3 regions of the Streptomyces sp. NPDC007164 genome follow, and region 2 is predicted to be linked to each of the others. Evidence: riboswitches for the same ligand, from Rfam matches in the RefSeq annotation. Region 2 holds a riboswitch; each other region holds the start of a gene.
What was found. Region 2 has a riboswitch for S-adenosylmethionine ahead of thrC (threonine synthase). Riboswitches for the same ligand answer to the same signal wherever they lie in the genome.
Positions count from the first base shown of each region.

Region 1 (10,043 bases), on a different contig from region 2:
GTACGGGGCGTGCAGGAGGGTGTTGTTGCCCGCGTAGAGCCCCACGTGCGAGGTGTTGTTGAAGAAGACCAGGTCGCCCGGCTTCAGCGCGCTGCGCCCGATGTGGACACCGTCGTTGATCTGGGTGTAGGTGACCCGGGAGATCTGGACGTTGGCCTGGGCGTAGGCCCACTGGGTCAGCCCGGAGCAGTCGAAGGACCCGGGGCCGGTGCCGCCGCGGCCGTACGGCTTGCCCACCTGGGTCTTGGCGGCGTTCAGGGCCGCGGCACCCCAGGCGGAGGCGGGGAGTTCGTTGCCCAGGTCGACACGGTCGCCCGCGGAGCGGCTGGCGCGCTGCTGGTCGTCGCGCATCTTCGCGCGCTCGGCGGCGGTCATCGTGTTGAGCAGGCGCTGGGCCTCGCCCAGCTTGCTCTGGAGCTTCTTCTTCTTCTCGCCGAGCGTCTTGCGGACGTCTTCCAGGTCACCGAGCTTGTCCTGGGCCTCCTTGCGCTCCTGCGCGAGGGACCGCTGCTTCTCCTGGATCTTCCCCAGGGTCTCGGTCTGCTTGGCCGTCAACTGGTCGAGCGCCGACGCCTCGTCGAGGAAGGTGTCCGGGTTCGAGGAGAGGAAGAGCTGCACCGAAGGGTCGATGCCACCGGAGCGGTACTGCGCGGCGGCGAGCGAACCGAGGCCGTTGCGCAGGTTGTTGATCTCCTGCTGGCCGCGGGCCACCTTGTCCTGCAGCGCGCCGACTTCCTTCTCCAGCTTCTGCTGCTTCTCCTTGGCGCCGTAGTACTGCTCGTTGGCCTCGCCGGCCTCGTGGCTGAGCTTCTCGACCTTGGTCTTGACCTCGCTCTTGGAGGGCTTCGGGTCGGCGTGCGCCGCCTGGGAGGTCAGGGCGACGGCTGCGGCGGCGGTTGCGGTGAGCACGGTCACACGAGCGCGGCTCGGCTGCTTGGGACGACGGTGGGACGCCACGGAGGCGAGCTCCTTCTTCCTCGAGCCGCCTACCGGGCTGTGGGGGACGCGAATCCCCGGCTCCGTGCATGTCACGGACTCGGCGGTGCCTTCACAGTCACCCCGGATGGGTGATCAACCGTGCGAAGGTTCGAGGCCTGACCCTAGTGACCATCTTGTGATCAGTTCAAATCCTCGCCGGAAAAATCTCGTCACGGACCGCACTTCTTTACCCACGACGCACGGGGTGTAGCGGTGACTTGACGGTCCGTTCCCCGATTTCCACCGACAACCGGCAAGTGCCGCTAGACGCGCGAAAGGCGCTTCAGGAGCAAGACGGACGCAACGGGCCTGGCACCCGCCTTGGCGACTCCGTCGGCCACTTCGCGGTCGGTGGAGACCACCACGACCGGCCTGCCCGGAGGTTCGGCGCGCGCCAGCTGACGGATGAGCTCGTCGGCGGTCACCCCGGGCTTGCTGAACAGCACCCGGACCCCGCGCGGCGGTGCGAGCAGCACCGGGGCCGCCAGCTCGGCCCCGTCGAAGACACAGGTCATCTCCGCACCGGTCTGCGCGGCGAGCATCGAGAGCCCGCCCAGCAGCCGCAACCGCTGCTTCTCCAGCGGCAGCTGCGGATAGCCGGTCTTGGTGACGTTGTAGCCGTCGACGATCAGATGCGCCTGCGGCAGCGCGAGCAACTGGTCGAGCAGGGCCGGGTCGGTCTCCGAAAGGGCCCTGGCGGCGATGTCCTTGGGCGACATCCGGCCCGGCTCGACCGCGTCGACGCTGTCCGCCGGCCGCATCGAGGAGGGCGGCAGGGCCAGTTCGCGGCGGAGTCCGCTCGCCGCGTCGAGCACCGTGTCCAGCAGCAGCCGCAGCCGCATGTCCTCGACCGAGCGGCCCTCCCTGGCGGCCCGGCGGCCCGCCTCCACGGACGCCTCGGCCTCGCCGAGCCGCGCCTTGAGGCGACGGCTCTCGCTCTCGGCCGCGGAGACCTGGGCGGCCGCCTCGGACCGTACGGTGTCGGTCTCGGCCCGGCTGCGGCGCAGCGCGGCCTCGGCGCGCTTGACCTCGTTGACGGCGCTGCGCAGCTTGCGCTGGAGGGATTCGGCCTCCTTGCGGGCCGCGTCCAGCTCGACGCGCAGCCGCTCCGTCTCGCTCTTCGTCTGGGAGCGGGCGCGGACCAGCTCCTCGCGCAGCCGCTCCAGCTCGCGGCGGCTCTCCTCGTCGGCGCGCTCGGCGTCCGCGCGCTGCGCCTCCTCGCCGGCGGCGGCGACCAGCTTGACCCAGCCCGCCGGGCGCAGCACATAGGCCGCGGCGGCCACGTCGACGGGGTCGGCGGCCGCGGGCGGCGACCCGGCCTCCAGGGCATCGGTCAGCTCCGGCTGGCCCTCCTTGAGCCGCTCGCCGATGCGCTGCCGGAACAACGGATCGCTCTCCAGAGCGGCCGCCATCGCGTTCCCGGCGAACTTGGCCCGCCGGGTCGGGGTGAAGCGGGCGTACTGCCGCAGCTGGGCGGGGAGTTCGGTGACCGTCAGACCGCCGAACGCGTCCGAGACCAGTGCGACGACCCGCCGCCGTACGCCTTCGGGCAGTGGGCGGTCGAGCGCCTCGACGGCGTCGTCGGCCGCCCCGGCCGACTCGGCGCCGCTAGCGGGCTGCTCCACCATCCGTCACCCCAAATGTCTGTGGGCGCGGCTCCGTCAGGAGTCGGCACCCGGCCTGTCCACCAGTTCGATCTGGTCCACCGCGTTGCACCAACGGCAGCGCACCGACTCGATGGTCTCACTGACCACCTCGCGTTCCTCGACGCTGGACTCACCGGCCAGGTCGAGATGGACGTATTCGACGACCTTCGAGGAGCGGGTCACGTCGAAGCGCGTGAGATTTCCGCAGAGCGTGCAGCGCCAGCGGGTCCCGTCGGTCGGCTGGGGAACCGTCGTCATCGTTGCGTCCTCTTTCGTCGAGCCTCGTGCTGCCTTGCTTCAAGGATCTCGCGGTGCGCCGTCGAACTGCGGATGTCCTGCCGTAACCCTACGGCCTCGTCGTGTCCCCCCGACACGGCGAGGCGGTCTGTCCCGTTCCCTCCGCTTGCGTCATGCTCTGTTCATGATCGATCGGCGAGCTGTGGCCGGCAGGCTGACCGGCGGGCTCCTACGTACGGTCACCTCGGGCGGACCGCTGGTGACCCATGCCCTGATCGCGGTCTGCTCCCTGGTCTTCGTGATCAGCCCGCTGTCCGGCTTCAACCCGGTCCCCGGCACCGCCGACGCCCTGCTCGCCGCACAGGCCGGGTACTTCGAACGCTGGGGCGTGATCCCCGGTGAGCTGTGGGACGGCTCCGCGCACGCCCTGCTCACCCCGTTCACCGCCCTGTTCGTGCACGGCAGCTGGCTGCACCTGCTCGGCAACGTGCTCTTCCTGTACGTGTTCGGGGCGATGACCGAGGAGCGCATGGGCCGGGTCGGGTTCACCTTCTTCTACGTGATCTCCGGCTACCTCGCCCTGGTCGCCTACGCGGCCGCGCACGCCACGTCGGACCAGACGCTGGTGGGGGCCTCGGGGGCGATCTCGGCGGTGCTCGGGGCGTTCCTGTATCTGTTCCCCAGGGCCCGGGTCACCAGCCTGTTCCCGTTCCTCTTCTTCCTGCCGCTGCGCTTCCCCGCCTGGATCGTGCTGGTCTTCTGGTTCGCCCTCCAGTGGCTGGCCGTCCAGGGCGCCGGCAGCGGGGGGCCGGGCGTGGCCTATCTGGCCCATGTGGTGGGCTTCGCCCTCGGCTTTCTCTACGCCTGGGGGCGTTACCGGCGTACGGATAGAGTGAAGGGACCAGCCACGGCCACCGAGGGAGAAAGCCAGCCGTGATCACCGCGATCGTGCTCATCAAAACCAGCGTGGACCGGATTCCCGAGATCGCCGAGGCCATCGCCGCGCTGGACAGTGTCAGCGAGGTCTTCTCGGTCACCGGTACGTACGACCTGATCGCCATGGTCCGGGTGCCCAAGCACGACGATCTCGCCGATGTCATCCCCGGCCGGATCAGCAAGATCCCCGGCGTCGAGGCCACCGACACCCATGTGGCGTTCCGTACCTACTCGCAGCACGACCTGGAGGCCGCCTTCGCCATCGGCCTCGACGCGTAGGCACGCGCCTCACCACGCCCGCGGCACTTCGGCGGGGGACGGGCCCACAAGGCTGCCCGTCCCCCGCCGAAGTGCTGTGTGCCTCAGAGCTGCACCGCACCCCGGTCCGGGACGCAGCGGCCGTCCTCGGTGCGGTACTTCCACTGGGCGCCCTTGCTGACCAGTTCCTTGACCGCGCGGACGAACCGCTCGATGTGCTCGTCCGGCGTACCGGCGCCGAAGCTCACCCGGATCGCGTTCAGCGATCGCTCGCCCGGCTCGGCCTCCGGCGCACCGCACTCGCCGACCTCCTGCGGGTCGCTGCCCAGCAGGGTGCGGACCAGCGGGTGGGCGCAGAACAGTCCGTCGCGGACGCCGATGCCGTACTCGGCGGAGAGCGCGGCGGCGAAGTGCGAGCTGTTCCAGCCCTCCACCACGAAGGAGATGACGCCGACCCGCGGGGCGTCGTCGCCGAACAGCGAGAGCACCTTGACCTCGGGGACCTCGGCCAGGCCGGCGCGGACCGCGGCGACGAGGTGCTGCTCCCGGGCGACCAGGTTGTCGAAGCCCGCCTCGGTGAGCGCCTTGCAGGCGGCGGCGATGGAGTACACACCGATGACGTTGGGGGAACCGGCCTCGTGGCGGGCGGCGGTGGAGTGCCACTCGACGTCCACCCCGCCGTCGGTGCGACGGGCGACCTTGCGCGAGGCGCCGCCGCCCGCGAGGTAGGGCTCGGCCTCCTGGAGCCAGTCGGCCCGGCCGGCCAGTACGCCCGAGCCGAAGGGCGCGTACAGCTTGTGTCCGGAGAAGGCAACCCAGTCCACGTCCAGCTCGGCGATGTCGACGGGGTGGTGCGGGGCGAGCTGGGCGGCGTCCAGCACGATCCGGGCGCCGTGCGCGTGCGCGGCGGCGGCCAACTCCTTCACCGGCCACAGCTCGCCGGTGACGTTGGAGGCACCGGTGACGCAGACCAGCGCGGGGCCGTAGGGGTCGCGCTCGGCGAGCGCCCGCTCCAGCGTCTCGACGGCCTGGGCCGGGGTGCGCGGAGCGTTCAGGTAGGTCACCCGGGCGTCGCGCCACGGCAGCAGCGAGGCGTGGTGCTCGGTCTCGTAGACGAAGACCTGGCAGTCGGCCGGGACCACCGCGGCCAGCAGGTTCAGCGAGTCGGTGGTCGAGCGGGTGAAGATCACCTGGTCACCGGCGCGGCAGCCGAGGAACTCCGCGACGGTGACGCGGCTGCTCTCGAAGAGGTCCGTGGAGAGCTGCGAGAGGTAACCGGCTCCGCGGTGGACGCTGCCGTAGTACGGGGCGTACGCCGCGACGTCGTCCCAGACCCGCTGGAGCGCGGGGGCGCTGGCGGCGTAGTCGAGCGCGGCGTAGCTGACCTCACCGCCCGTGACCAGCGGAACCGTCACATCCTTGCCCAGAACCGGCAGAGGTGCACAAAGCGACTGGTCGGCGGCAGCGGTGAAGACAGACATGGCGAACTCCCGTGAGAGGCAGGCGAAATCGCATGCGCCGGCGGATACGCGGCAGCGCAGCGGAAAAGGTGAAAAGGGGTGTGCGGAAGAGGGCCGACGGCCCTATCGCATTCGCGTGCTCACAAGAGACTCCCTAGGGACCAGGACCCCGGGGGTTGGCATTCACAGATGCCGAGGGGCCCGCGCTTGCCGCAGACCTCGCTGCCTACGGCCTGGTCTTCACCCGGGGCACCCCGCCACGGACGGAGGGTTGCCGGACAGCGGGCCGGGGCCGTAGTCGCTGTCACTCATGACCTGCCCAGCATCTTGCCATACGTACGAAGACGCGCAAGGCGCAGTCCAGGATCCGGACTGCGCCTTGCGCCACATCTGCGCCCGTTTCAGAGCCTGCCGGGTGACCTTCGATCGGATAGCGGACGCGGTCTGGTGCGTGCGATTCCAAGGCGCCGGGATGTCCTAGTAGCGGAGCTACTCGGGCATTTCGGCAACGCGGGAAGCGTGCGTGCCAGGGCGTGGCCGCCCGATCAGAGGTCACCCGGCAGGCTCAGGCGTTGCTGGCCGCCACCCAGCGCTCCAGAGCGCGGGCCGCCGCACCGGAGTCGATGGACTCGGCGGCCTTCGCGATCCCGGCCGCGAGCTGCTCGTTCAGCGTGCCGTCCGTCGGGTCGAGAGCCGTCAGCGCCGCCGCCGAGTTGAGCAGCACGGCGTCCCGGGCGGGCCCCCGCTCGCCGGCCAGCACCCGCCGGGCCACATCGGCGTTGTACGAGGCGTCCGCGCCGCGCAGGGCCTGGACGGGCACCAGCTCCAGGCCGACGTCGCGCGGGTCGAACGCCTCCTCGCGCACCGCTCCGTCCCGGACCACCCAGACCCGCGAGGTCGCGGTCGTGGTCAGCTCGTCCAGGCCGTCGTCGCCCCGGAAGACCAGCGCCGAATTGCCGCGCTCGGCAAGGACACCGGCGACGATGGGCGCCATCCTCAGGTCGGCGACACCGACGGCCTGGGAGCGCACCTGGGCCGGGTTGGTGAGCGGTCCGAGGATGTTGAACGTGGTCGGCGTGCCGAGCTCCTTGCGGGCCCTGGCGACGTACCGCAGGGCGGGGTGGAACTTCACCGCGAAGCAGAAGGTGATGCCCGCCTCCTCGGCGACCTCGGCGACCCGCTGCGCGCTGAGGTCCAGGTTGACGCCGAGCTTCTCCAGCACGTCGGAGGAACCGCTCGCGGACGAGGAGGCGCGGTTGCCGTGCTTGACGACCTTGGCGCCGGTGCCGGCGATGACGACCGCCGACATGGTGGAGATATTGACCGTCTTGGCGAGGTCGCCGCCGGTTCCGACGATGTCGACCGTACGGCCGGGTACGTGGATGGTGTTGGCGTGCTCGTACATCGCCCGTACCAGGCCGGACACCTCGTCGATCGTCTCGCCCTTGGCGCGCAGGGCGACCGCGAATCCGGCGATCTGCACATCGCTCGCCTCACCGCGCATGATGCGGTCCATCGCCCACGCGGTGTCGTCCGCGGTGAGGTTCTCGCCGCGCAGCAGGGGGTTCAGCACGCCGGGCCAGGTGCGGTCCGCCACGCTGTCGCCGCCGATCGGGGTCACAACGTTCATGGTCCGCTCCTGGGGTCCACAGCCGGTAAAAGGGATCACCCCCACCCTATCCAGCGCCGGGGACGGCAAAGAGCCCCGTCCATCGAATGGACGGGGCTCCCGCTGTGGCGATCAGTTCAGGCGATCAGTGGTGACCGTGGCCGCTGGTGATCTCCTTGTACTCCTCGGCGGTGGGCTTGGCGATCTGGTTGTCCTCGCCGAAGTAGCCCTTGCTGAGCCGGGCCCGCAGCTTCTGCAGGGCCGACACCTTGCGCTCGACACCGTTCTCGTCGACCGTCGGGCCGATCTCGACCGGCTTGTACTGCTCGTGCGCGGTGAGCGTGTGCAGCTGCTCGGGGCCGAGCGGCTCGTGGATCTCGACGAACTCACCGTGCGGCAGGCGCTTGATGATGCCGGACTCGCGTCCGTGCAGCACCTTCTCCTTGTCGCGGCGCTGGAGGCCGAGGCAGATCCGCCGGGTGGCGATGAACGCGAGGACCGGGCCGACGAAGATGAAGATCCGTACGAACCAGGAGATGGCGTTCAGCGACAGGTGGAAGTGCGTGGCCCACAGGTCGTTGCCACCGCCGATGAAGACGATGACGTACTCGGTGATCCAGGCGACACCGAAGGCCGTCCGGGTCGGGGCGTTGCGCGGGCGGTCCAGGATGTGGTGCTCGCGCTTGTCCCCGGTGACCCAGGACTCGACGAACGGGTAGACCGCGATGATCGCGAGCACCAGTCCGAAGGCCATCAGCGGGATGAACACGCCCAGGACCAGCGTGTGGCCCCAGAGGTTGATCTCCCAGCCCGGCATCACTCGGATCAGACCCTCGGCGAAGCCCATGTACCAGTCGGGCTGGGCGCCGGTGGACACCTGGTCCGGGCGGTACGGACCGATGTTCCAGATCGGGTTGATCGTGGCGATCGCCGCGATGATGGCGATGATGCCGAAGACCAGGAAGAAGAAGCCGCCTGCCTTCGCCATGTACACCGGCAGCAGCGGCATGCCGACGACGTTCTTGTTCGTCCGGCCGGGACCCGCGAACTGCGTGTGCTTGTGGTAGAAGACAAGGATCAGGTGCGCCACCAGCAGACCGAGCATGATGCCCGGCAGCAGCAGGATGTGGATCGAGTAGAACCGGGCGACGAAGTCGTGGCCGGGGAACTCTCCGCCGAACAGGAACATCGAGATGTACGTGCCGACGATCGGCGTCGACAGGATCGCGCCCTGGGTGAAGCGGACACCCGTACCGGACAGCAGGTCGTCCGGGAGCGAGTAACCGGTGAAGCCGGTGAACATGCCCAGCACGAACAGCAGGAAGCCGAACAGCCAGTTGATCTCACGCGGCTTGCGGAACGCGCCCGTGAAGAAGACGCGCATCATGTGCACGAACATGCCGGCCAGGAAGATCAGCGCGGCCCAGTGGTGGATCTGGCGGACCAGCAGACCACCGCGGACGTCGAAGCTGATGTCCAGTGTCGAGGCGTAGGCCTGCGACATCTTGATGCCCTGCATCGGCTCGTACGAGCCGTGGTACACGACCTCGTTCATGCTCGGGTGGAAGAACAGCGTCAGATACACACCCGTGAGGATGATGATGATGAAGCTGTAGAGGGCGATCTCGCCGAGCATGAAGGACCAGTGGTCCGGGAAGATCTTGCGCATGTTGGCCTTGGCCAGGGAGTAGATCCCGAGCCGGCCGTCCGCCCAGTCGGCCACCCGCTCACCGGCGGGCGCCTTGCGCTGTGTGTCGGTCGCAGTACTCATCCGCGCTCCCAGAATGCAGGACCGACGGGCTCTTCGAAGTCACCGAGCGCCTCGAGGTTGCCCTCGCTGTTCACGCCGATCCGCAGCTGCGGAAGGGCGTGACCGGCCGGACCGAAGATGACGCGGGCGCCGTCGGAGAGGTCGAAGGTGGACTGGTGGCACGGGCAGAGCACGTGGTGCGTCTGCTGCTCGTACAGGCTGATCGGGCAGCCGACGTGGGTGCAGATCTTGGAGAAGGCCACGATTCCCTCGTGGGCCCACTCGCGCTCGCGCTTGTCCTTGATGTTGTCCGGCTCGATGCGGATGATCATCAGCGCGGCCTTGGCGATCTGGTTCTGGAAGTCCTCCGCCTCCTCCGTCAGCCCCTCGGGCATGGCGAAGGTCAGCGAACCGACCGTGACGTCCTCGGGGCGCAGCGGCTCCATCGTGTTCATGTTGATGAGCTGCTTGCCCTTGGCCCACAGGGTGCTGCGGAGCTTCTTCTCCGGCAGCGGACCGAGGTCGCGCAGCAGCACCACACCGGAGAGCGGCACCAGGGCCAGCGCGCCGAACATGGTGTTGCGGATCAGCTTGCGCCGTCCGAACCCGGACTCCTCGGCACCTGCCGCGAAGTCCGCCATGACCTTCGCCTTGACCTCGGGCTCGGCCTCGATGGCGTGCCGGTCGTCGGCGACCTCCACGTCGGACATCAGCGTGCGCGCCCAGTGGACGGCGCCGGCGCCGATCGTGAAGAGGGCCACGCCCAGGGTCAGACCCAGGGAGAAGTTGAGCGCGCTCACATGGCCGAAGGGCCAGATGTACACGATCTTGTCGACCGGGAAGATGACGTAGGAGGCGATGAAGCCGACCGTCGCCAGCATGGACAGCGTGAACATGAACGCGATGGCGCGCTCGGAGCGCTTCGCGGCACGTTCGTCGATGTCCTGGATGCGCGGCTGGTGGGCCGGCAGCCCCGGGTCGGCGAACGGGTCGTCGGCGACCTCTACCGCGCCGTGCGCGGTGCCCTGCTCAGCGGGCAGGTTCTCGTCTGGAATCTCTTGGCTACTCATGACTTCTTGGCCTTAGCGGTGTGGGCCGCGACCCAAATGGCAACTGCGATCAGTGCGCCGAGCCCGAAGATCCAGGCGAACAGACCCTCACTGACCGGC
Region 1 covers NZ_JBEYFB010000002.1:402,296-412,338, forward strand. The annotation lists gene ABZ622_RS06315 (NlpC/P60 family protein) at 1-957, opposite strand, end outside; gene ABZ622_RS06320 (NYN domain-containing protein) at 1,242-2,603, opposite strand; gene ABZ622_RS06325 (hypothetical protein) at 2,640-2,882, opposite strand; gene ABZ622_RS06330 (rhomboid family intramembrane serine protease) at 3,046-3,798, shown strand; gene ABZ622_RS06335 (Lrp/AsnC ligand binding domain-containing protein) at 3,795-4,076, shown strand; gene ABZ622_RS06340 (aminotransferase class V-fold PLP-dependent enzyme) at 4,160-5,536, opposite strand; SAM riboswitch class IV at 5,714-5,831, opposite strand; gene trpD (anthranilate phosphoribosyltransferase) at 6,081-7,145, opposite strand; gene ABZ622_RS06350 (ubiquinol-cytochrome c reductase cytochrome b subunit) at 7,270-8,895, opposite strand; gene ABZ622_RS06355 (Rieske 2Fe-2S domain-containing protein) at 8,892-9,944, opposite strand; gene ABZ622_RS06360 (c-type cytochrome) at 9,941-10,043, opposite strand, start outside.
Region 1: another riboswitch for S-adenosylmethionine. It lies ahead of ABZ622_RS06340 (aminotransferase class V-fold PLP-dependent enzyme); the one in region 2 lies ahead of thrC (threonine synthase).

Region 2 (10,043 bases):
CGATCTGATGGCTGTCAGCCAGCTTAGTGCTACCCCGTGCGCGCCGCATGTATCACTGTCCGCACCCCCGCACCCGATGGCCAATCCGGGGTACGGCAAGCGTTCCGCGCCGGGTGAACATCCGGCGGCCGACCGCGAGTTCGGGCACCTTCCGCCGCGCGAGGCTTCCATCGCCGCGTACATCGACCGGCTGCCCGAGGGCGCCGACATCTCCGTGAAGACGCTGGCCAAACACCTCCCGTACGGGCAGTGCGCGCTGCGCACCGCCCTCAACAGGCTCCAGGACGCCGGGCATCTGCGGCGCGGCAGCGAATGCGTCGCCAATGACGAGGTGCTGCTCTGGGTGACCCGGACGTTCTTCTCCCGGACCGCGAGGGACGACGAGTGGTGGGCGGCGTTCACCCGGGGCGACGTACCACCCGAGCGGCCTCAACGCCCCACCCGCTCACGGGCGTTCATGCTCCTCGCCGCACTCGGACGCACCGCCCCCTCACTCACCCTGTCGGCGGCCGACTGCACCTCGCTGGAGCCGCAGGTCGACGCCTGGTTCGAGCGCGGCGCCACAGAACCGGAGCTCCTGCACGCCCTCACCGACGGGCTGCCCACCCCCGTCCACCACGCGGCAGCCCTCGTCCGCAGGCGGCTCGCGGACAAAATGCCACCCGAACGAGTCACCCCGACGCACCAGCGAACGGTGTTGCGCACCCTCGAATGCAGCGAGTGCCGCACACCGGGCAGCGCGGAAGCCCTGATCGGCGGCAGGTGCAGGCCGTGCCGGGGTGAAGAGATCGCCGCACCGGCCGGACCGAGCGGAGCCGTACCGGCGGACGGCGTGCGCAGCCGGATGGACGACGTACGGGCCGGACTGGCCCGACGAACCGTGCGGACGGTCCGCCCGGCCAAACAGTAGGGCCGGTCCGCCCGGCAAAGCAGCAGGACCCATCCGCCCGCCCAAGTCGTAGAACCAGGCCGCCCGATGTCCGAAACCGGCTCCCACCTGGGGGTGGTTTGATCCGCATTCCCCACCGGCCGACTACTCCGCGTGTTCCTCTTGGCACCGACTGTTACGAATCACCCAAAGGGGAACGAACCATGTCCGAACCCACCCACGAGCAGATCGTCTCCGGGCTCCAGGACCGGCCCGCCATCGCGCTGGCCCCCGGCCCCCGCCTGGACGCCGAGAGGCCCAGCTCCCTCCCGTTGCAGCCCAGCGAGGTGTGGGATCTGCCGGGCGGTACCGCCTGGGTCTATTACGGCGAGGGGAACACCGGTCTCGTGCGGCCGGTCATCTTCGCCGACGGTTTCAGCACCGGGCCGAGCGAGCTGGAATTCTCCTGGCAGATCATGGAGTTCGGCGACTACGCGCTCATCAGCGAGCTGCGCCGACGCGGCCACGACGTCGTCCTCCTCGGTTTCGACGACCGCAGTGCGTCGATTCTGGACAACTCCCGTACCGCACAGGCCGCGATCAGGCGGGCCATCGCGGAGCGCCTGGGCAACACTCCGTTGGCGGTCGGCGGGTTCAGCATGGGCGGGCTCGTCACCCGGCACGCGCTGGCCAAGATGGAGAGCCAGGGCATCGACCACGACACCGCGCTGTACTTCTCGTACGACAGCCCGCACCGGGGCGCCTGGATCCCGATCGCGCTCCAGGCGTTCGCGCACTACATCAAGGATCTCGACAGCAGGTTCTCCGACCAGATCAACAGCCCGGCCGCCCGCCAGCTGCTGTGGCGCCACATCGAGAAGTGGGACAGCGCGCCTGACCAGAGCGACGAGCGCGGCGCGTTCCTGGCGGAGATGCAGGCGGTCGGCGAATGGCCGCGCCGGCCCCGGCTGATCGGTGTCGCCAATGGCCGGGGCGACGGCGAGGGCACCGACGTACGGGCGGGCGAACTGGCGCTGGAGGGCAAGGGCCTGTCGGTCGTGGGCACCAAGCTCTACACCCAGGCGCCGGGCCCCGACGAGCTGGTGGCGAAGCTGCGGGTGGTGACGCTGAAGACCAACGAGGACCGTACGAAGGGGCTTCCGTCGATCGACGGCGCCCCCGGCGGCTCGCTGGAAGGCTTCGGCATCCTCGCCGACGGGCTCAACGCCCTCAACGCGATCCTCGGCTTCAAGACCGATGTGCGCATCCGGTCGCACTGCTTCGTACCGTCCGTCAGCGCGGTCGACGTCGCCGACCCGGACACGGACGAGAGCCTGTACCAGGACATCTCCTCGCTCCCGGAAGGCATCGGCGGGCTGGACGAGTTCAAGTTCGCTTCCCGGAACGAGGGACACACCCTGGTGACGGAGGAACTCTGCACCTGGCTGCTCGACCGCCTGCCGTAGCACGGCGCGTCGCCCTGACCGCCGTGCCCGCCCTGCCCCTTGTCTCATACCGGGGAGCCAGGGGGCTCATGACGGAATGGGGACTGCGGTGTCACGCGCTCACGATGCTCCGGCGGGCATCGTGGGTGCGCCCGCCGCAGACCTATGGGGAGCCCGGGCCGCGCACCGGCCGCGAATCGGGCGTACGTGGCGTCGCTCTTCGACCGGTGGCTGCGCGGGCACGACGACCGGCTACTCGACGGGCCCTCCGAACGCTTCCCGGAGCTGTTGTTCGCCCGGTAGCACGCAGGACGGGCGGGAGACGCACGTGGGCCCCGGGACCGAAATGGTCCCGGGGCCCACGCGGCAGAGCTGCGAAGCTGTGCCGGAACTACCGATCCGTCAGGATCAGAAGTCCATGTCACCGCCCGGCATGCCGCCCGGAGCGGCCGCGGAGGCCTTCTCCGGCTTGTCGGCGATGACGGCCTCGGTGGTGAGGAACAGCGCGGCGATGGACGCGGCGTTCTGCAGAGCGGAACGCGTGACCTTCGCCGGGTCGAGGATGCCCTCGGCGATCATGTCGACGTACTCGCCGGTCGCGGCGTTCAGACCGTGGCCGACGGCCAGGTTGCGCACCTTCTCGACGACGACGCCGCCCTCAAGACCACCGTTGACGGCGATCTGCTTGAGCGGGGCCTCCAGCGCCAGCTTGACGGCGTTGGCGCCGGTCGCCTCGTCACCCGAGAGCTCCAGCTTCTCGAAGACGGCCGAGGCCTGGAGCAGAGCCACGCCACCACCGGCGACGATGCCCTCCTCGACGGCGGCCTTGGCGTTGCGCACCGCGTCCTCGATGCGGTGCTTGCGCTCCTTGAGCTCGACCTCGGTCGCGGCACCGGCCTTGATGACGGCCACGCCGCCGGCCAGCTTCGCGAGGCGCTCCTGGAGCTTCTCGCGGTCGTAGTCCGAGTCGGAGTTCTCGATCTCGGCGCGGATCTGGTTGACCCGGCCCTGGACCTGGTCGCTGTCACCGGCACCGTCGACGATGGTCGTCTCGTCCTTGGTGATGACGACCTTGCGGGCGCGGCCAAGCAGGTCGAGACCGGCGTTCTCCAGCTTGAGGCCGACCTCCTCGGAGATGACGGTGCCACCGGTGAGGATGGCGATGTCGCCGAGCATGGCCTTGCGGCGGTCACCGAAGCCCGGGGCCTTGACGGCGACGGACTTGAAGGTGCCACGGATCTTGTTGACGACCAGGGTCGACAGGGCCTCGCCCTCGACGTCCTCGGCGATGATCAGCAGCGGCTTGCCGGACTGCATGACCTTCTCCAGCAGCGGAAGGAGGTCCTTCACGTTGCTGATCTTCGAGTTGACGATCAGGATGTACGGGTCGTCCAGGGACGACTCCATGCGCTCCATGTCGGTGGCGAAGTACGCCGAGATGTAGCCCTTGTCGAAGCGCATACCCTCGGTGAGCTCCAGCTCCAGACCGAAGGTCTGGGACTCCTCGACGGTGATGACGCCTTCCTTGCCGACCTTGTCCATGGCCTCGGCGATGAGCTCGCCGATCTGGGTGTCGGCGGCGGAGATGGAGGCTGTCGAAGCGATCTGCTCCTTGGTCTCCACGTCCTTGGCCTGCTCCAGGAGGGCGGCGGAGACGGCCTCGACGGCCTTCTCGATACCCCGCTTGAGGGCCATCGGGTTGGCACCCGCGGCGACGTTGCGCAGACCCTCGCGGACGAGAGCCTGGGCGAGAACGGTGGCGGTGGTCGTACCGTCGCCGGCGACGTCGTCCGTCTTCTTGGCGACCTCCTTGACCAGCTCCGCACCGATCTTCTCGTACGGGTCCTCCAGCTCGATCTCCTTGGCGATGGAAACACCATCGTTGGTGATCGTGGGGGCGCCCCACTTCTTCTCAAGGACGACGTTGCGACCCTTGGGGCCAAGGGTGACCTTGACGGCGTCGGCGAGCTGGTTCATGCCGCGCTCGAGACCGCGCCGGGCCTCCTCGTCGAACGCGATGATCTTGGCCATGTGAAGTGGTCCTCCCGGACAGGGGTGGATTTCTCCGGACCGAGTGGCGCCCGCGACGGACGGCCTGCGTGACCGGCGGTTCCTTGCCCCACCGACCTGCGGGCCTCACCGGCCCGGTCCAAGTTCTGTCACTCTCACCTGGAGAGTGCTAACGCAATGATTAGCACTCGACCCCCGAGAGTGCAAGCGTCCCCCTCCGGATGTGGACAACGGCGGACGGCCGTGGAGGGCTGTGGACGAGGGCCGCGGCGGCTGTGGGCGAGGGCCGTGCAGGGCTGCGGACGAGGGTCGCGCAGGGCTGCGGACGAAGGCCGTGCAGAGCTGCGGACAACACCCGGCGCGCGTCAGGACGCGCTGAGGGCCCGTACCCCCGGGGTACGGGCCCTCAGCGCGTGAGTGGTGTCGTTGGCCGACCGCGCCGAACTCAGCCGACGGCGAGCTTGACCATGTCTGCCTGCGGCCCCTTCTGGCCCTGCGAGATCTCGAATTCAACTCGCTGACCCTCTTCGAGGGTGCGGTACCCGTCCATCTGGATCGCGCTGTAGTGGACGAAAACATCCGCACCACCGTCGACCGCGATGAAGCCGTACCCCTTCTCCGCGTTGAACCACTTGACGGTGCCCTGAGCCATGCCTAACTCCCCTATTACTGGCCCTTGCGCAGGACCGCACTTCGCGGACCCGGGTCAGAACTCACCCTCCGACAGGAGAGGGTGTGTGCGCCGGAACGCGTCGACCGCGGCTGAATGTATCTGCCCAACTGCCCTCTGCAACAGGTCAATCGGACGAGAATTCTCGGCCGCGCCGAACGCCCGAATATGCGCGATTCATGAGGTTCCTGGGCAAGTCGGGCCAGGCAAAGGCGACTTATGCCGCAAGGGCAACACACACTTTGGCTGCATCTTGTCGCGACCAGGCGCATTCTCATATGCGGGCGGCGCGGGGCAGCTGGGGGGACTTCCCACACTGTACCCCGCTCAACCATGCAGAATTGCCCCCTCCGCTTCAAACGCGGAGGGGGCAATTCGATAACGCGATGCGGCCGGACGGGGCGTCAGCAGCCGCCCGCCACCGCCGGGATGATCGAGATGCCGGCGCCGTCGGGCGTCGCGGTCTCCAGGCCGCCCTCGAAGCGCACGTCGTCGTCGTTGACGTACACGTTCACGAAGCGGCGCAGCTTGCCCTGGTCGTCCAGGACGCGGGCGGCGATGCCCGGGTGGTTCTGCTCCAGGGACTCGATGACCTGGGAGAGGGTCGAGCCCTCGGCCGGGACCTCGGCCTGGCCGCCCGTGTAGGTACGGAGGATGGTGGGGATGCGGACCTTGACGCTCATGGCGGGTGCCCTTCCTGAAGTCTCGGGTGGTCAGCTGGTGGCGAGGCCGGCGGCGCGGAACGCGTCCAGGCTGGGACGGATCGTCGCGGTCGCCTGAGAGGTTTCGGCCACCGCGTCGAGGGTCTTGAGACCGTCACCCGTGTTGAGTACGACGGTGGTCAGCGACGGGTCGATCAGACCGGCCTCGATGAGCTTCTTCGTCACGCCGACCGTCACACCGCCCGCCGTCTCCGCGAAGATGCCCTCGGTGCGCGCCAGCAGCTTGATCGCGTCGACGACCTGCTCGTCGTTCACGTCCTCCACGGCGCCGCCGGTGCGGCGGGCGATGTCCAGGACGTACGGGCCGTCGGCCGGGTTGCCGATCGCCAGGGACTTGGCGATCGTGTTCGGCTTCTGCGGCCGGACGACGTCGTGGCCGCCCTTGTACGCGACCGAGACCGGGGAGCAGCCCTCGGCCTGGGCGCCGAAGAGCTTGTACGGCTTGTCCTCGACCAGGCCGAGCTTGATCAGCTCCTGGAGCCCCTTGTCGATCTTGGTGAACTGCGAGCCGGACGCGATCGGGATGACCAGCTGGTCCGGGAGCCGCCAGCCGAGTTGCTCGCAGATCTCGTACGCCAGGGTCTTGGAGCCCTCGCCGTAGTACGGCCGCAGGTTGACGTTGACGAAGCCCCAGCCCTCGCCGAGCGGGTCGCCGATGAGCTCGGAACAGAAGCGGTTGACGTCGTCGTAGTTGCCCTCGATGCCGACCAGTTCCCCGCCGTACACCGCGGCCATGACGACCTTGCCCTGCTCCAGGTCGTGCGGGATGAACACGCAGGAGCGGAAGCCGGCGCGGGCGGCGGCGGCGCCGACGGCACCGGCGAGGTTGCCGGTGGAGGAGCAGGAGAGGGTGGTGAAGCCGAAGGCGCGGGCGGCCTCGATGGCCTGGGCGACGACCCGGTCCTTGAAGGAGTGCGTGGGGTTGCCGGAGTCGTCCTTGACGAACAGCTTGCCCTGCTCGACGCCGAGCTCACGGGCGAGGTTGTCGGCCTGGACGAGCTTGGTCCAGCCGGGGTTCAGGTTCGGCTTCTCGGCGACGTCGGCGGGGACCGGCAGCAGCGGCGCGTAGCGCCAGATGTTGGCCGGGCCCGCCTCGATGCGCTTCTTCAGCTCTTCGGGAGAGCCGCTCGGCAGGTCGTACGCGACTTCGAGCGGCCCGAAACAGGACGCGCAGGCGAAAATGGGGCCGAGTTCGAATCGCTCGCCGCACTCGCGGCAGGAAAGGCCCGAGGCGGGGCCGAGGTCGACGGATCGGGCGTCGGCGGAGGAATTGGTGCTTACTGCAACGGTCTGCGCAGCCATGGTGGCGAGGCCCTTTCTCCTCATCTTCCTCGCGGCGCGTTTCGCCACGAGACGGAATTGGCACCTTCCCCACCTGACCTCGCGGTCGGCGGGAGGGTTGCCGGGACTTCAACGGGCCGTTCCCTCAGTCCCTCTGGATGAGCGCTGTGGCACCGGATCTTCGATCCGGGCGTTTATCGGCGGACGGACCCCGGCATGCGATGGTCGTCCGCGTTGTTCAAGACTGTAACCGAAGCACCGGACTGTTGAGATAGTCGTCCGAACCGCGAGATGGATCACACACAGGGAGTATCGACCGTGCTGGAAGAGGTCGAATGCTGGCTGGCCAGGCGTTCCTGGTCGGCCGCCGACCGTCCGATGGACCGCCTGCTGGCCGCCAGGGCCGCGGAGGCGGGCCGCGGGAGCGTCAGTGTCGTACTGCCCGCGCTGAACGAGGAGGCGACGGTCGGCGAGATCGTCGCGACGATCCGGCGCGAGCTGATGGAGAAGGTCCGGCTGGTCGACGAGCTCGTGGTGATCGACTCCGGTTCCACCGACGCCACCGCCGAGGTGGCCCGGGAGGCCGGCGCCCGGGTGGTGCACCGCGACGCGATACTCCCCCGGATCCCGGCCGTACCCGGCAAGGGCGAGGTGCTGTGGCGTTCGCTCCTGGTGACCGGGGGCGACATCGTCTGCTTCATCGACGCCGACCTGAAGGACTTCTCGGCGGACTTCGTCTCCGGCATCGTCGGCCCGCTGCTGACCGAGCCGGACGTGCAGTTCGTGAAGGCGATGTACGACCGCCCGTTCGGCACCGGTCCCGATGGGCCCGCCGTCGGCAGGACGGCGGGGCAGGGCGGCCGGGTGACCGAGCTGGTGGCCCGTCCGCTGCTCAATCTGCACTGGCCGCAGCTGGCCGGTTTCGTCCAGCCGCTGGGCGGCGAGTACGCCGTGCGCCGCTCGCTGCTCGAACGGCTGCCCTTCCCCGTCGGCTACGGCGTGGAGCTGGGCCTGCTCGTCGACGCGCTGCACACGGTGGGGCTGGACGCGCTGGCCCAGGTCGATGTGGGGGTGCGCAAGCACCGGCACCAGGACGGGCAGGCGCTCGGCCGGATGGCGGCGGCGATCTACCGCACCGCCCAGCTGCGGCTCTCCCGCGGCCACCTGATCCGCCCGGTCCTCACCCAGTTCGAGCGCGGCGAGAACGGCTTCGTACCGCGCACCCATGCCGTGGACACCGAGGAGCGTCCCCCGATGTGCGAGATCGAGGAGTACGTTTCGCGCCGCGCGGCCTGACGTGGTCTGACTTCGCACGTTTGGGCGGTTCGTGATCGGGCTAGATTCCGCAACATGGTCTCCGAGCACGATGCCCAGCCCGCTGCCCGGTCCGGCGTCCGGTCCGATGCCCAGGTCCTCGTCGCGTCCAACCGCGGCCCGGTCTCGTACACCCTGGGAGAGGACGGATCGCTCGACGCGAGACGCGGCGGCGGCGGTCTCGTCTCCGGGCTGAGCGCCGTCGACGACAAGCTGTGGGTGTGTGCCGCGCTCGGTGCCGGGGACCGGGAGGCGGTCCGGCGCGGGGTCGCCGAGCAGGGCGTACGGATGCTCGACATCGACGCGGAGGTGCACGCCGACGCGTACAACGGCATCGCCAACTCGGTGCTCTGGTTCGTCCACCACATGCTGTACCAGACGCCGCTGGAACCGGTCTTCGACGCGGAGTTCCGGCGGCAGTGGGCGTCGTTCGAGACCTACAACCGGGCCTTCGCCGAGGCGCTCGCCGAGGAGGCGGGGCAGGGTGCGGCGGTGCTGGTGCAGGACTACCACCTGGCGCTGGTGCCGGGCATGCTCCGCGAGCTGCGCCCCGATCTGCGGATCGGCCACTTCTCGCACACCCCGTGGGCGCCCGTCGACTACTTCCGGCTGCTCCCCGACGACATCGCCGAGCAGTTGCTGCACGGCATCCTGGGCGCGGACCGGGCGGCGTTCCTGACCCGGCGCTGGGCGGACGCGTTCATCGGCTGCTGCACCCAGATCCTGGGCGGCACCGGGCGGACCAGGATCGGGGTGCACGGGCTCGGCGCGGACGCGGACTTCCTGCGCCGCCGGGCCCACGAGGCGGATGTGGACGAGCGGATGGCGGCGCTGCGCGAGCAGACCGGTCCCGGCCGGAGGACGATCGTACGGGTGGACCGAACGGAACTGTCCAAGAACATCGTGCGCGGCCTGCTCGCGTACCGCGCACTCCTGGACGAGCGGCCCGAGTGGCGCGAGCGCGTCGTCCATGTCGCCTTCGCCTACCCCTCCCGGCAGGACCTGGCGGTGTACCGCGACTACACGGCCGAGGTGCGGCGGGTCGCCGACGAGATCAACGCCGTGTACGGCACGGCGGGCTGGACGCCGGTGGTGCTGCACGTCAAGGACGACTTCGCCCGCTCGCTCGCCGCGTACCGGCTGGCCGACGTGGCGCTCGTCAACCCGATCCGCGACGGTATGAACCTGGTGGCCAAGGAGATCCCGGTCGTCTCCGACCACGGCTGCGCGCTGGTGCTGTCCCGGGAGGCGGGCGCCTACGAGGAGCTGGGCAGCGACGCGGTGGTGGTCAATCCGTACGACGTCTCCGCGACGGCGGCGGCGCTGCACGAGGCGCTGACGATGGCGGACGACGAACGGGCGGCGCGCACCGAACGCCTGGCAGCGGCGGCGGTCGTGCTGCCGCCGCAGCAGTGGTTCCTGGACCAGCTGGACGCGCTACGGCGGGACTGAGGCGGGGACGGGCGTCAGATCCGCCGGGCCAGCGCCGCCAGGAATCCGACGACGTCGCCCGGTCCGGCCAGCAGCAGATCGGCCCGCTCGGCCAGTTCGGGCACCTCCGCGCTGCCGCTGCACACCAGCAGGCCGGGGATGCCGTCGGCGCCGTCGGCGCGGAGCTTCTCCACCGCGGCGTAGGCGGCGAGGTCGCCGAGGTCGTCGCCCGCGTACAGCACGGACTCGGCGTCCGTCTCCCGTACGTACTGGGCGAGCGCCACGCCCTTGTCCATGCCGGG
Region 2 covers NZ_JBEYFB010000001.1:763,526-773,568, forward strand. The annotation lists gene ABZ622_RS03505 (hypothetical protein) at 77-910, shown strand; gene ABZ622_RS03510 (hypothetical protein) at 1,093-2,334, shown strand; gene groL (chaperonin GroEL) at 2,722-4,344, opposite strand; gene ABZ622_RS03520 (cold-shock protein) at 4,769-4,975, opposite strand; gene ABZ622_RS03525 (MoaD/ThiS family protein) at 5,398-5,676, opposite strand; gene thrC (threonine synthase) at 5,707-7,017, opposite strand; SAM riboswitch class I at 7,035-7,161, opposite strand; gene ABZ622_RS03535 (glucosyl-3-phosphoglycerate synthase) at 7,315-8,292, shown strand; gene ABZ622_RS03540 (trehalose-6-phosphate synthase) at 8,347-9,762, shown strand; gene otsB (trehalose-phosphatase) at 9,777-10,043, opposite strand, start outside.

Region 3 (10,043 bases), on a different contig from region 2:
CGAGGACTGGCCGCTGCTGCCGATGGTCGGCCGGCCGATGCCGTCCGTCTACTTCACCGCCGGCGCCGAGCACCGACGCCACGCCGCGATGGTCGGGCAGGCCCTCGAAGAGGTCGAGCACTTCGAACTCCGCAGGGACTGCGAGGAGTTGGCGGACCGCCTCGTCGACGGGTTCTGCCGGCGGGGCACGGCGGACCTGATCGCCGACTTCGCCGTACCGCTGCCGGTGCTCGTCCTCGCCCGCCTGGTCGGATTCCCCGACGCGGACGGGCCGCGGATCGCCGAGGTGCTCGGGGACCTGGCCGACGGCGGGCCGGGAGCGCAGGAGGCCCATCTGCGGTTCGCCGAGAGCATGCGGCGGCTGCTGGCGTCCCGTCGGGCCATGCCCGGGAACGACGTGACCTCGCGCATGCTGGCGTACGCGGGGGAGTTCACCGACGAGGAGTACGTACTCGACCTGATGGCCATCACGGCAGCGGGACACCTCACCACCGCCGACTGGATCGGCAACTCGCTCCGGCTGATGCTCACCGACGACCAGTTCGCCGTGGCGCTCACCGGCGGCCGGCACAGCGTCGCCGAAGCCATGAACGAGGTGCTCTGGGAGGAAGGTCCGACACAGATCCTCGCCGGCCGCTGGGCGGCCCGCGACACCCGGCTGGGAGGCCGCGGCATCCGGGCCGGGGACATGCTGCTGCTGGGCCTGGGCGCGGCCAACGCCGATCCGCACATCCGCCAGCACCTCTCCGCCTCGGGCGGACCGTCCGGTCAGCGCGGCAACAGCGCCCACCTGGCGTTCAGCCACGGCGAGTACCGCTGTCCCTTTCCCGCGCAGGAGATCGCCGAAATCATCGCCCGCACCGGCATCGAGGTGCTGCTCGACCGGCTCCCCGACCTGGAACTCTCCGTACCGGTCGCTGAGTTGGTCCGGCGGCAGTCCGCCTTCCTGCGGGGCATGACCGCGCTGCCCGTCCGGTTCGCCCCCGTCCGTCCGACAGGAGTCCCGTCGTGAACTGCCCGCACGCCGCTGCCCGGGGTGCCGCTTCGAGCGGCGCTCCCGTCGTCCTCGACCCGCTGGTCCAGGACCTGGACGGAGAGACGGCGCGACTGCGCGATGCCGGTCCGCTCGCCAGGATCGAACTGCTCGGCGTTCCGGCCCTGACCGTCACCCGGCACGCGCTGGCCCGCCAACTCCTCGTCGACCCCCGCCTGGTCAAGGACCTCGAAGCCTGGGGGCTCTGGCAGCGCGGCGAGGTCACCCACGAGTGGCCGCTGATCGGCATGATCGACGCCGGTCGCTCCATGTTCACCGTGGACGGCGCCGAGCACCGACGGCTGCGCACCAAGACCTCCCAGGCACTCACCCCGCGCCGGCTGGAGGAGATCCGCCCGGACATCGAGAAGTTCACCGAGGAACTGCTCGACGCGCTCGACGAGGAGAGCGGCAGGAGCGAGAACGGTGTGGTCGACCTCAAGTCCGGGTTCGCCCAGCCGCTGCCGATGCGCGTCGTCGGCATGCTGATGGGTGTGGACGAGGCCGAGCACCCCATGCTGATGAAGCGGTACAAGGCGTTCTTCTCCATGCTCACCCCGCAGGAGGAACGCCTGGCGCTGCTCGCCGAGCTGGACGTGTTCTACGCCGCTCTCGTACAGGAGAGGAAGGCGCGTCCCACCGACGACCTCACCAGCGCGCTCATCCTGGCCGAGGAGGGCGGCGAACCGCTCACCGAGGAAGAGGTGGCGGGCAACCTCAAGGCCATGGTGGCCGCCGGGCACGAGACCACCATCGGGCTGATCCTCAACGCCGTCCGGGCCCTGCTCACCCACCCCGACCAGCTCCGCCGCGTCCTCGACGGTGAGATCCCGTGGGAGACGGTGATCGAGGAGACCCTGCGCTGGGATACCCCCACCACCCATCTGCTGATGCGGTTCGCCACCCAGGACATCCAGGTGGGCGACGAGGTGATCGCGAAGGGCGAGGGGGTGGTGATCTCGTACCGAGCCATCGGCCGCGACATCGAGCAGCACGGGGCGGACGCCGACGCCTTCGACATCACCCGGTCGACTCCGATCCGCCACATGACCTTCGGCCACGGCCCGCACATCTGCCCCGGAGCGGCGCTCTCCCGCGTGGAGGCTGCCATCGCCCTGCCGGCACTCTTCGCACGCTTCCCGGCACTGCGGGCGGCCGTCCCGGACGAGGAGGTCCGCAGGCTGCCGGTGATGACGCAGAACGACATGGAGGCCTTCCCCGTACTGCTGCACGGCTGAGCACCTGACCCCCCGTCGGGCACCGCCGTCCGTGGGATACAGTTCCCGCAGGTCATGAGTTCCAGTGCACAGCCCCGGCTAACTGGACGGCACCCCGCTCCGCTGCGGGTGCTCCGGGTGACGACCGGCCCCGTGCGCAGCGCGCGGGGAACAGCGGACCATCGGGGCGGCGCACCTGGGGTCCATGATCTCGGGAAGACGGAACACCATGCTCCCCCACCTCGTCCAGAACGACGGCTGCACCAGCTACGGCCCCGGTCACCACGTCCACTGGATCCACACCAAGAAGTGCCACCAGGAGCCCGGCCAGGCCGTGGAGCTGCTGCTCACCTCCGGTGACGTCGGCGCCGACGGCTGGTTCGAACTGCGCGCCGCCTTCGACCACGCCGAGGAACTGCCGAGGGTGTGGACACACGCCCCGGCGGCCCTCACCGAACTGCTCACGGCCCACCGCGGACGGGTGTTCTGGCTGCCGCGGTGGCACGCCCTGAAGCTGGTGGACTCCGCAGGCCGGGCCACGTCCCTGGTCAATGCCGGTTTCGAGGCCGGCCCGCTGTGCGCGACGACCGCCCCCGACCCGCGGCGCACCGTCGGCGGCACGAGCTACGGACTGTAGCCGAGCCTCACCCCAGCGCGTCCGCCAGCGCGCTGTCCGCCGCCGCCCGCGACTCCTGCCACAGGGTGGTAACCGGAATCCACACATGGACCCCCTCCGGCATGCCCACGGCGGCCGCGCGGAAGGCGACGCCCAGATGGGAGGGGTCCGCCGCCACCGAGAGGCTGCCGACGACGTGTCCCCCGGCAGCCGCCGGGTCCGCGGTCCGTACGGCGGCGTACGCCCGCTCGCCCGGGGACAGCTCGTAGGGACCGCTCCCGGCGGGCGGGACGGCCTCGGCGGAGCCGTCGAGGCCCCGGAAGGTGATGGTCGGGATCCGGTCCACCACACAGGTCCGGCTGCCGTTGTTGACGACGTCGATCCGGGCCACGTTCCGCTGTCCGCCGGGTGCGGCGTGCACGGAGAGGGCCTTCTCCTGGCAGGTCGCGAGGCGGCTCGCGGTGCCGGTCGTCGCGGACGCCGCGGTGCCGGTCAGCGGCACGGTGGCCGCGACGGCGAGCGCGGCGGTGAGAACGGAGCCAAGACGCATGGTGCTTCTCCCGTTGGATCGACAGCCTGCGGATACGGCCGGGCGGCCCGTCGGCCGGTGCAGCCGACATGGACAGTGTGAACCGTACGACCCGATCCCCGCGACAGATCGGACATATCGGTTCGGTGTATCCGGTGCCGGGAGGGTTACGCTGCTCCCGCCTGGCCGTCCCGCTGCGCACGGGCGCGGACCCGCAGCAGGAACGCGGCCACCATCGGCGCGCCCGTGACGAGGCCCGCCGACAGTGCCACGGCCCAGACCCAGGCGTAGTGCTCGTAGGCCCAGCCGCCCGTCCGGTCGTGGTGCCGGCGGCTGGGGCCCATCATCTCGACGCAGGCCGTGCCGAGCAGCATCAGCAGCGCGAAGCTCAGCACCGCCGCGACGGCCCCGAGCGCCGAACGGGCCCTGCTCGCCGCCCGGCCGACGGTGGCGGCCGAGATCGCCCCGGCCGCGAACGTCACCGGGACCAGCGCGCCGACAGCCACCGCGAAGCCGTAACCCCCGCCCGGGAAGCTGTCCCGCGCCCACCTCCACAGACCGGTGCCGCCGAGCGTGGACCCGATGGCCGGGACGACGATGCCGATCACCACGGCCGCCATGCAGCCGCAGCCGCGGACCGTGTCCCGGCGGCGGCCGGACGCGGTGGCGGAGCCGCGCGGCGGGCGTGCGGTGTACACCAGGGAGGCGGACACGGCCCTGCGCCGGCCGGGCCTGCCGGAACCGCCCATGCGTGTCAGCCTCCTCGGCCGGGGACCGGGCCGACGCGGAGGGCGTGCGGCGCTGCGGACCACGGCAGCCTACGGGGCGGGTCCGAGGGCGGCCGGAGCGGCCACCGGGCCCGCCCCGCGAGCCTCACCGGGGGCGGACCGTCGCCATCACGTCCCGGTCGGGCTGCAGCGTGAGCGACGGGACCGGCTCGATGACACCCGGGTCCACGTCCAGCTCGAAGCGGCGGGCCAGCACGGCCAGGATCAGCACCGACTCGACCATTGCGAACCGGGTGCCCAGACAGACCCGGGGGCCCCCGCCGAACGGGAACCAGGCGTATTCCGCGATGCTGTCGCCCTGCTCCGGATCCCACCGCTCGGGACGGAACTCCTCCGGCTCGGGGAACCACCGCGCGTCGCGCTGAGTCACCCACTGGCTGGTCCACACCCGGGTGCCCTCCGGCATCGGCACACCGCCGATCCGGGCACCCGCCTTCGCGACACCGGTGACCAGCCAGATCGTCGGGTAGAGGCGCAGCGTCTCCTTGACCACGGACTGGGTGTACGTCAGCCGCGCGTAGTCGTCGAACCCCGGCTCCCGGTCGCCGAGCACCCGGTCCAGCTCCTCGGCGAGCGCGGCACGCACCCGCGGATTGCGGGCCAGCAGATACCAGGCCCACACCAGTGTGGAACTGGTCGTCTCGTGCCCGCCGATGTACAGCGTGACCGTCTCGTCGCGGATCTCCCGGTCGGTGAGGCGCTCACCCGTCTCGTCGACCGCCGTCAGCAGCCGGCTCAGCAGATCGGGGCGCTCGTCCCCGCCGTCACGGTGACGGGCGACGACCCGGCCGACCTCGGCGTCGATGACCGCCGCGGCCTTCCTGATCCTGGCCCGGCCGGGGGTCGGCACCCAGTCCGGCAGCAGCGCGCCGATCCCGGCGAACTCCTTGCCGATCTCCTGCTGCGCCACATCCATCGCCCGGCCCATCGCCTCGGCGTCGGCCGCGGTGTCGACACCGAAGATGGTGCGCACCGCGATCCGCTGCGTCAGCGCCGCCATCTCCCGCTTGATGTCGACGCGTTCACCGCCCGACCAGGTGTCCGCCAGCTCCACCGTGCTGCTCGCCATCGTCGCCGCGTACGAGCGCACCTGCTTGGGACGTACGGAGGGCTGCACCAGCGAACGCTTGCGCCGCCAGTCCGTGCCGCGGGCGACCACCACGCCGTTGCCCATCACGGTGCGGAAGGCGATTCCCAGGGCCGGCTGGTCGAAGGAGCGTTCCGTCTCGGTGAGCAGCTCGCCTATGCAGTCCGGATCCGCTATGTACACACAGGAGTTGGGGCCGAATCGCCAGCCCACCATGTCCCCGTGGGAGCGCAGCCGCTCGAAGAAGGCGAGGGGGTTCTTCCCGAACTGCGGCAGGTTCCCGAGGAACGGCAGCCCCTTGGGGCCCGGCACGATCCGGTGGCTCCGCGGCTCGGCGTCGATGGCCGGGCCGGTCTCCGTGGACATGAATGTCTCCGCTCCCTCGTGGCGCACCGGTCCGGTGCGCGGCGACCTGACTTCAGGGGTACCGCGGGCCCTGGAACTGTCATCGGCCTTGTGCGGTACGTGAGTTGTCGAGGGTAGTCGCTGTGCGCCACCGCCGGACGGGCCCCGGGAGCGGGGCCCGTCCGGCGGGGTGTGCGGGTCAGACGCCCGGCGGGACCCTGGACGGGCGGCCGTTGCCGCGCGTGAGGGAGTAGCCGAACACGGCCGCGATCGCTCCGAGTACGCCGCCGCCGACCGTCCACAGCCAGCGGTCGGTCCACCAGCCCGACGCCCAGCCGTCCTCCGGCTCGCTGCCGAGCGAGACCCTGGACGAACCGTCCTCGTCACCGTCGGACGAGCCGTCGGAGGCCTGCGCGACGGAGGACACACCGGGGACCAGCGGCTCGGCGAGCGCGCCGTCCACATCGCCGGCGCCGCCCTTGTCGGCCGCCGTGACCTCGACCTCGGTCTTCACCGGAAGCCCGAGGTCCGCCGACGGCAGATCGACGACCGTCAGCCGTACGTAGTAGCTGCCCGGCAGCGGGTCGTTGGCCCAGGGCTCGGACCAGGCGCGGACGGTGCGCAGTACGCAGGTCAGCTCGACCGCCGACGCGTCGGCGGCGGCCTTGCCGGTCTGACGGCCGTACATGCAGGCCTGGCGGCGCCGCAGCCCGTCGTACACATCGACCTGCCACGCCGACGTGCCGTGCCGGGAGGCGCTCGGCGGCAGGGTGATCTTCGCCTTGACGGTGGCCCGCTGGCCCGCGTCGGCGGGGAACACCCAGTACAGGTAGTCACCCGTGGACGCCCCGGCGGTGGCGAGCTGGTTCTGCCGGAGGGCCGTCGCCGTACGGAAGGTGGTGCCGGCCTCGGTGGGTCCGGCACCGTCCTCGGAGGCGCTCGGGCTCGGGCTCGCCGACGGGTCGTCGGCCACCGCGGCGCCCGCCGAGGTCAGCAGGGCGAGCCCGGTGAGCAGCGCGCCCGCGAATACACGTGTCCTACGCATCAGTTGGTCCTCCAGACGGCGACGCGCCAGCGCGAGACCCAGCCGACGACCAGGCCCGCGATCAGCCCGGTGAGCACCAGCACACCCAGCAGCCACCAGCCGCGGCCGAGCCCGAACGCGGCCACATCGGCGGCTTCGTCCGGGGAGTCCACCAGGTCCACGGTCAGCTCGACCGGCATGCCGGGCGAGGTCTTCACCGAGGCGGGGGCCGAGAAGGAATTGCCGACCTGGAGACACACGGTCTCGGCGGCCGGCTTCTCATCGCCGTCCGTGTCGTCCTGTTCGGCCTTGGGGTAGCGCAGGCCGGAGGAGATCGCGTCGGTGCGGCCGGTGCCCGACTCCGAGCCGCGCACGATTTCCCGGCCGTGCACGGTCAGCGCGCGCAGCAGCACGCCGTAGTCGTTGTTCACGGCACGGTCGGCGAAGACGCTGACCGAGGCGCGCAGTTCCTGGCCGGGCAGCACATCCACCCGGTACCAGCGGTGCTCGCCGAACTTCTCGCGGTCGGTGTACAGGCCGGCCTTGAGCTGCGGCGCCGCGGAGCAGCTGTTCGCGCCCTCGGTCGCCACCGGGGTGACGACGGGCTCGGCGGCCCGGTCCACCAACTGCTTGACCCGGCCGGAGAGTTCATCGGTGTGCTGGACCGCGGTGTAGGTGCCGCCGGTGGCCTCGGCGATGCAGGTCAGCTGCTCGCGGATCTTCGCGTTCGGCACCAGTCCGAGGGTGTCGATGACGAGGTGGATGCCGCGGGCCGCGATGTCACGTGCCACCTCGCACGGGTCGAGCGGGCCGCAGGTGTCCTCGCCGTCACTGATCAGTACGATCCGGCGGGTGGAGTCACCGCCTTCGAGGTCGTCGGCGGCGCCCAGCAGGGCCGGGCCGATCGGGGTCCACCCGGTGGGGGCCAGGGTGGCGACCGCGGTCTTCGCCTCGGTGCGGTCCAGCGGGCCGACCGGGTAGAGCTGCTTGGTGTCCTTGCAGCCGACCTTGCGGTCGTTGCCCGGATAGTCGGCGCCGAGCGTCCGGATGCCGAGCTCCACCTGCTCGGGCACCGCGTCCAGCACCTCGTTGAACGCCTGCTTGGCGGCCGTCATCCGGGACTGGCCGTCGATGTCGCGGGTCCGCATGGAGCCGCTGACGTCGAGCACCAGCTCGACCTTGGGGGAGGCTTTGGCGGGGGCTTCGTCGGCTGCGGCGGGGAGCGCCGTGCCGAGCCCGGCGGTCAGGGTGGCGAGCAGGATGCCCACCCCGGCCGTCAGCCTTTTTCTTATGATCATCGCCGGATACTAGTGAAGATCGCCGCACTACCCCAAACCGGTCCGCAGGCTGCTGGGGAACGGTCAGAAACCGCCGAGCAGGGGCCCCGAGGCCCGCTCCAGCACCGACCCGACCCGCTCCCAGGCGGCCGAGTCCCGCCGGACGGGCGGCAGCCGGACGTCCTCGCCGCTGCTCCAGCCGGCGGCGGTCGCGACCGGGTCCGCGCCGGTGGCCGCGGCCGCGGCCAGTGCGGCGGCGCCCAGCGCCACCGGCTCGCCGGCCCCGGGCACGATCACGGGCCGCCCGGAGAGCCGCCGTACCGTCTCCACCCAGGCCCGGCCCCGGGCGCCGCCGCCGATCAGCCGCAGCGGGCGGCCGGCCACCCCGGGGTCGGCCGGGTCGAGGCCGCAGGCCCGCAGGAGTTCATCCAGGGCGCGCAGCACGGTGACCACGGCGCCCTCGTAGGCGGCACCGAGGAGCTGACGGGGTGTGGTGTCGTGCCGGAGGCCGGTGAGCAGCCCGGCGGCGGCGGGCAGGTCGGGGGTGCGCTCGCCGTCGAGGTAGGGCAGGAACACCGCTTCGCCGCCGGGGGAGGTGTCGTCGCGGTCCAGGCCGAGCAGTGCGGCGACCTTGTCCACGGCCAGCGTGCAGTTGAGGGTGCAGGCCAGCGGGAGATAGGTGCCGTCCGTCGCGGCGAAGCCGGAGAGCGCCGGGGACGCCGGCCGGGTCCGGGACGCCGCGAAGACCGTGCCCGAGGTGCCGAGGCTGAGGACGGGGTGGTCGAGGAGACCGGCGCCGCCCAGTCCGAGGCCGACGGCGGCGCTCATGTTGTCACCGGTGCCCGCGGCCACCGCGGTCGTGACGGGCAGCCCGAGCGCCTCGGCCGCCGCCGCGGTGAGCGAGCCGACGCGGGTCGCGCCGGTCCGGGCCACCTCGGGGAGCAACGAGGCGTCCAGGCCGAGGAGTTCGAGGAGCCCGGGGTCGTAGGAGCCGGTCGCGGTGGAGTACCACCCGGTGCCCGAGGCGTCGCCGGGGTCGGTGGCTGCGGTGCCCGTGAGCCGTTCGGTCAGGAAGTCGTGGGGCAGACGTACGGCCGCGGTCGCGGCGGCGGTGTGCGGCTCGTTCTCCCGCAGCCACCGCCACTTCGACGCGGTGACGGCGGCCACCGGCACCGACCCGGTCCGTGCCGTCCAGGCGTCCGGGCCGCCGAGTGCCTCGGTGAGTGCGGCGGCCTGCGGGGCGGAACGGGTGTCGTTCCACAGCATCGCGGGGCGCAGCGGACGGCCCGAACGGTCCAGGACCACCAGTCCGTGCTGCTGCCCGGCGACCGCGATGCCGGTCACCGCCGACGCGGCGGCCCCGGACTCCTTCAGCCCGGCGGCGACGGCGCCGCGCAGTGCCTGCCACCACACCTCCGGATCGCTCTCGCGGGCCCCCGCCCCGCCCCGGACCACATGCGGCGCGCGGCCGACGGCGAGCAGCCGCCCGCTCGTGGCGTCGACGAAGACGGCCTTGGTGGACTGGGTGGAGCTGTCCACGCCGATGACGACGGTACGCGGCGGCATGGCGCCCTCATTCCTGTGCTGCGGCCCCGTGCGGAGGGCACTGCCGATTTCGGTGGTGCGCCAAACAAAATACGTGACCGGGCCCCCGCCGAACAGTGGCGCGTGAGGGGTTACGCGGCAGAGGTCGACCATGCATCATTAGTAATGACAGTGAACAAATAAGGTCCGAGGGCTCGACCGACCCCGGGCCCGACAGCACCGAAGGCGGCCAGACGATGACGGAACGCTTCACGCCCACCCCCGAGGACCGGTTCACCTTCGGACTCTGGACGGTGGGCTGGCAGGGACGCGACCCGTTCGGCGACGCGACCCGCGCGGCGATCGACCCGGCCGAATCCGTGCGGCGGCTCGCGGAGCTGGGCGCGTACGGTGTGACGTTCCACGACGACGACCTGATTCCGTTCGGCTCCACGGACAGCGAGCGCGAAGGAATCGTGAAGCGGTTCCGGCAGGCGCTGGACGCGGCCGGTCTCGTCGTCCCCATGGCGACGACGAACCTGTTCACCCACCCGGTGTTCAAGGACGGCGCGTTCACCGCCAACGACCGCGACGTACGCCGCT
Region 3 covers NZ_JBEYFB010000016.1:13,625-23,667, forward strand. The annotation lists gene ABZ622_RS20870 (cytochrome P450) at 1-1,012, shown strand, start outside; gene ABZ622_RS20875 (cytochrome P450) at 1,009-2,271, shown strand; SAM riboswitch class IV at 2,322-2,431, shown strand; gene ABZ622_RS20880 (hypothetical protein) at 2,480-2,887, shown strand; gene ABZ622_RS20885 (DUF4232 domain-containing protein) at 2,895-3,416, opposite strand; gene ABZ622_RS20890 (hypothetical protein) at 3,563-4,144, opposite strand; gene ABZ622_RS20895 (cytochrome P450) at 4,269-5,636, opposite strand; gene ABZ622_RS20900 (hypothetical protein) at 5,815-6,660, opposite strand; gene ABZ622_RS20905 (VWA domain-containing protein) at 6,660-7,937, opposite strand; gene xylB (xylulokinase) at 8,001-9,482, opposite strand; gene xylA (xylose isomerase) at 9,698-10,043, shown strand, end outside.
Region 3: another riboswitch for S-adenosylmethionine. It lies ahead of ABZ622_RS20880 (hypothetical protein); the one in region 2 lies ahead of thrC (threonine synthase).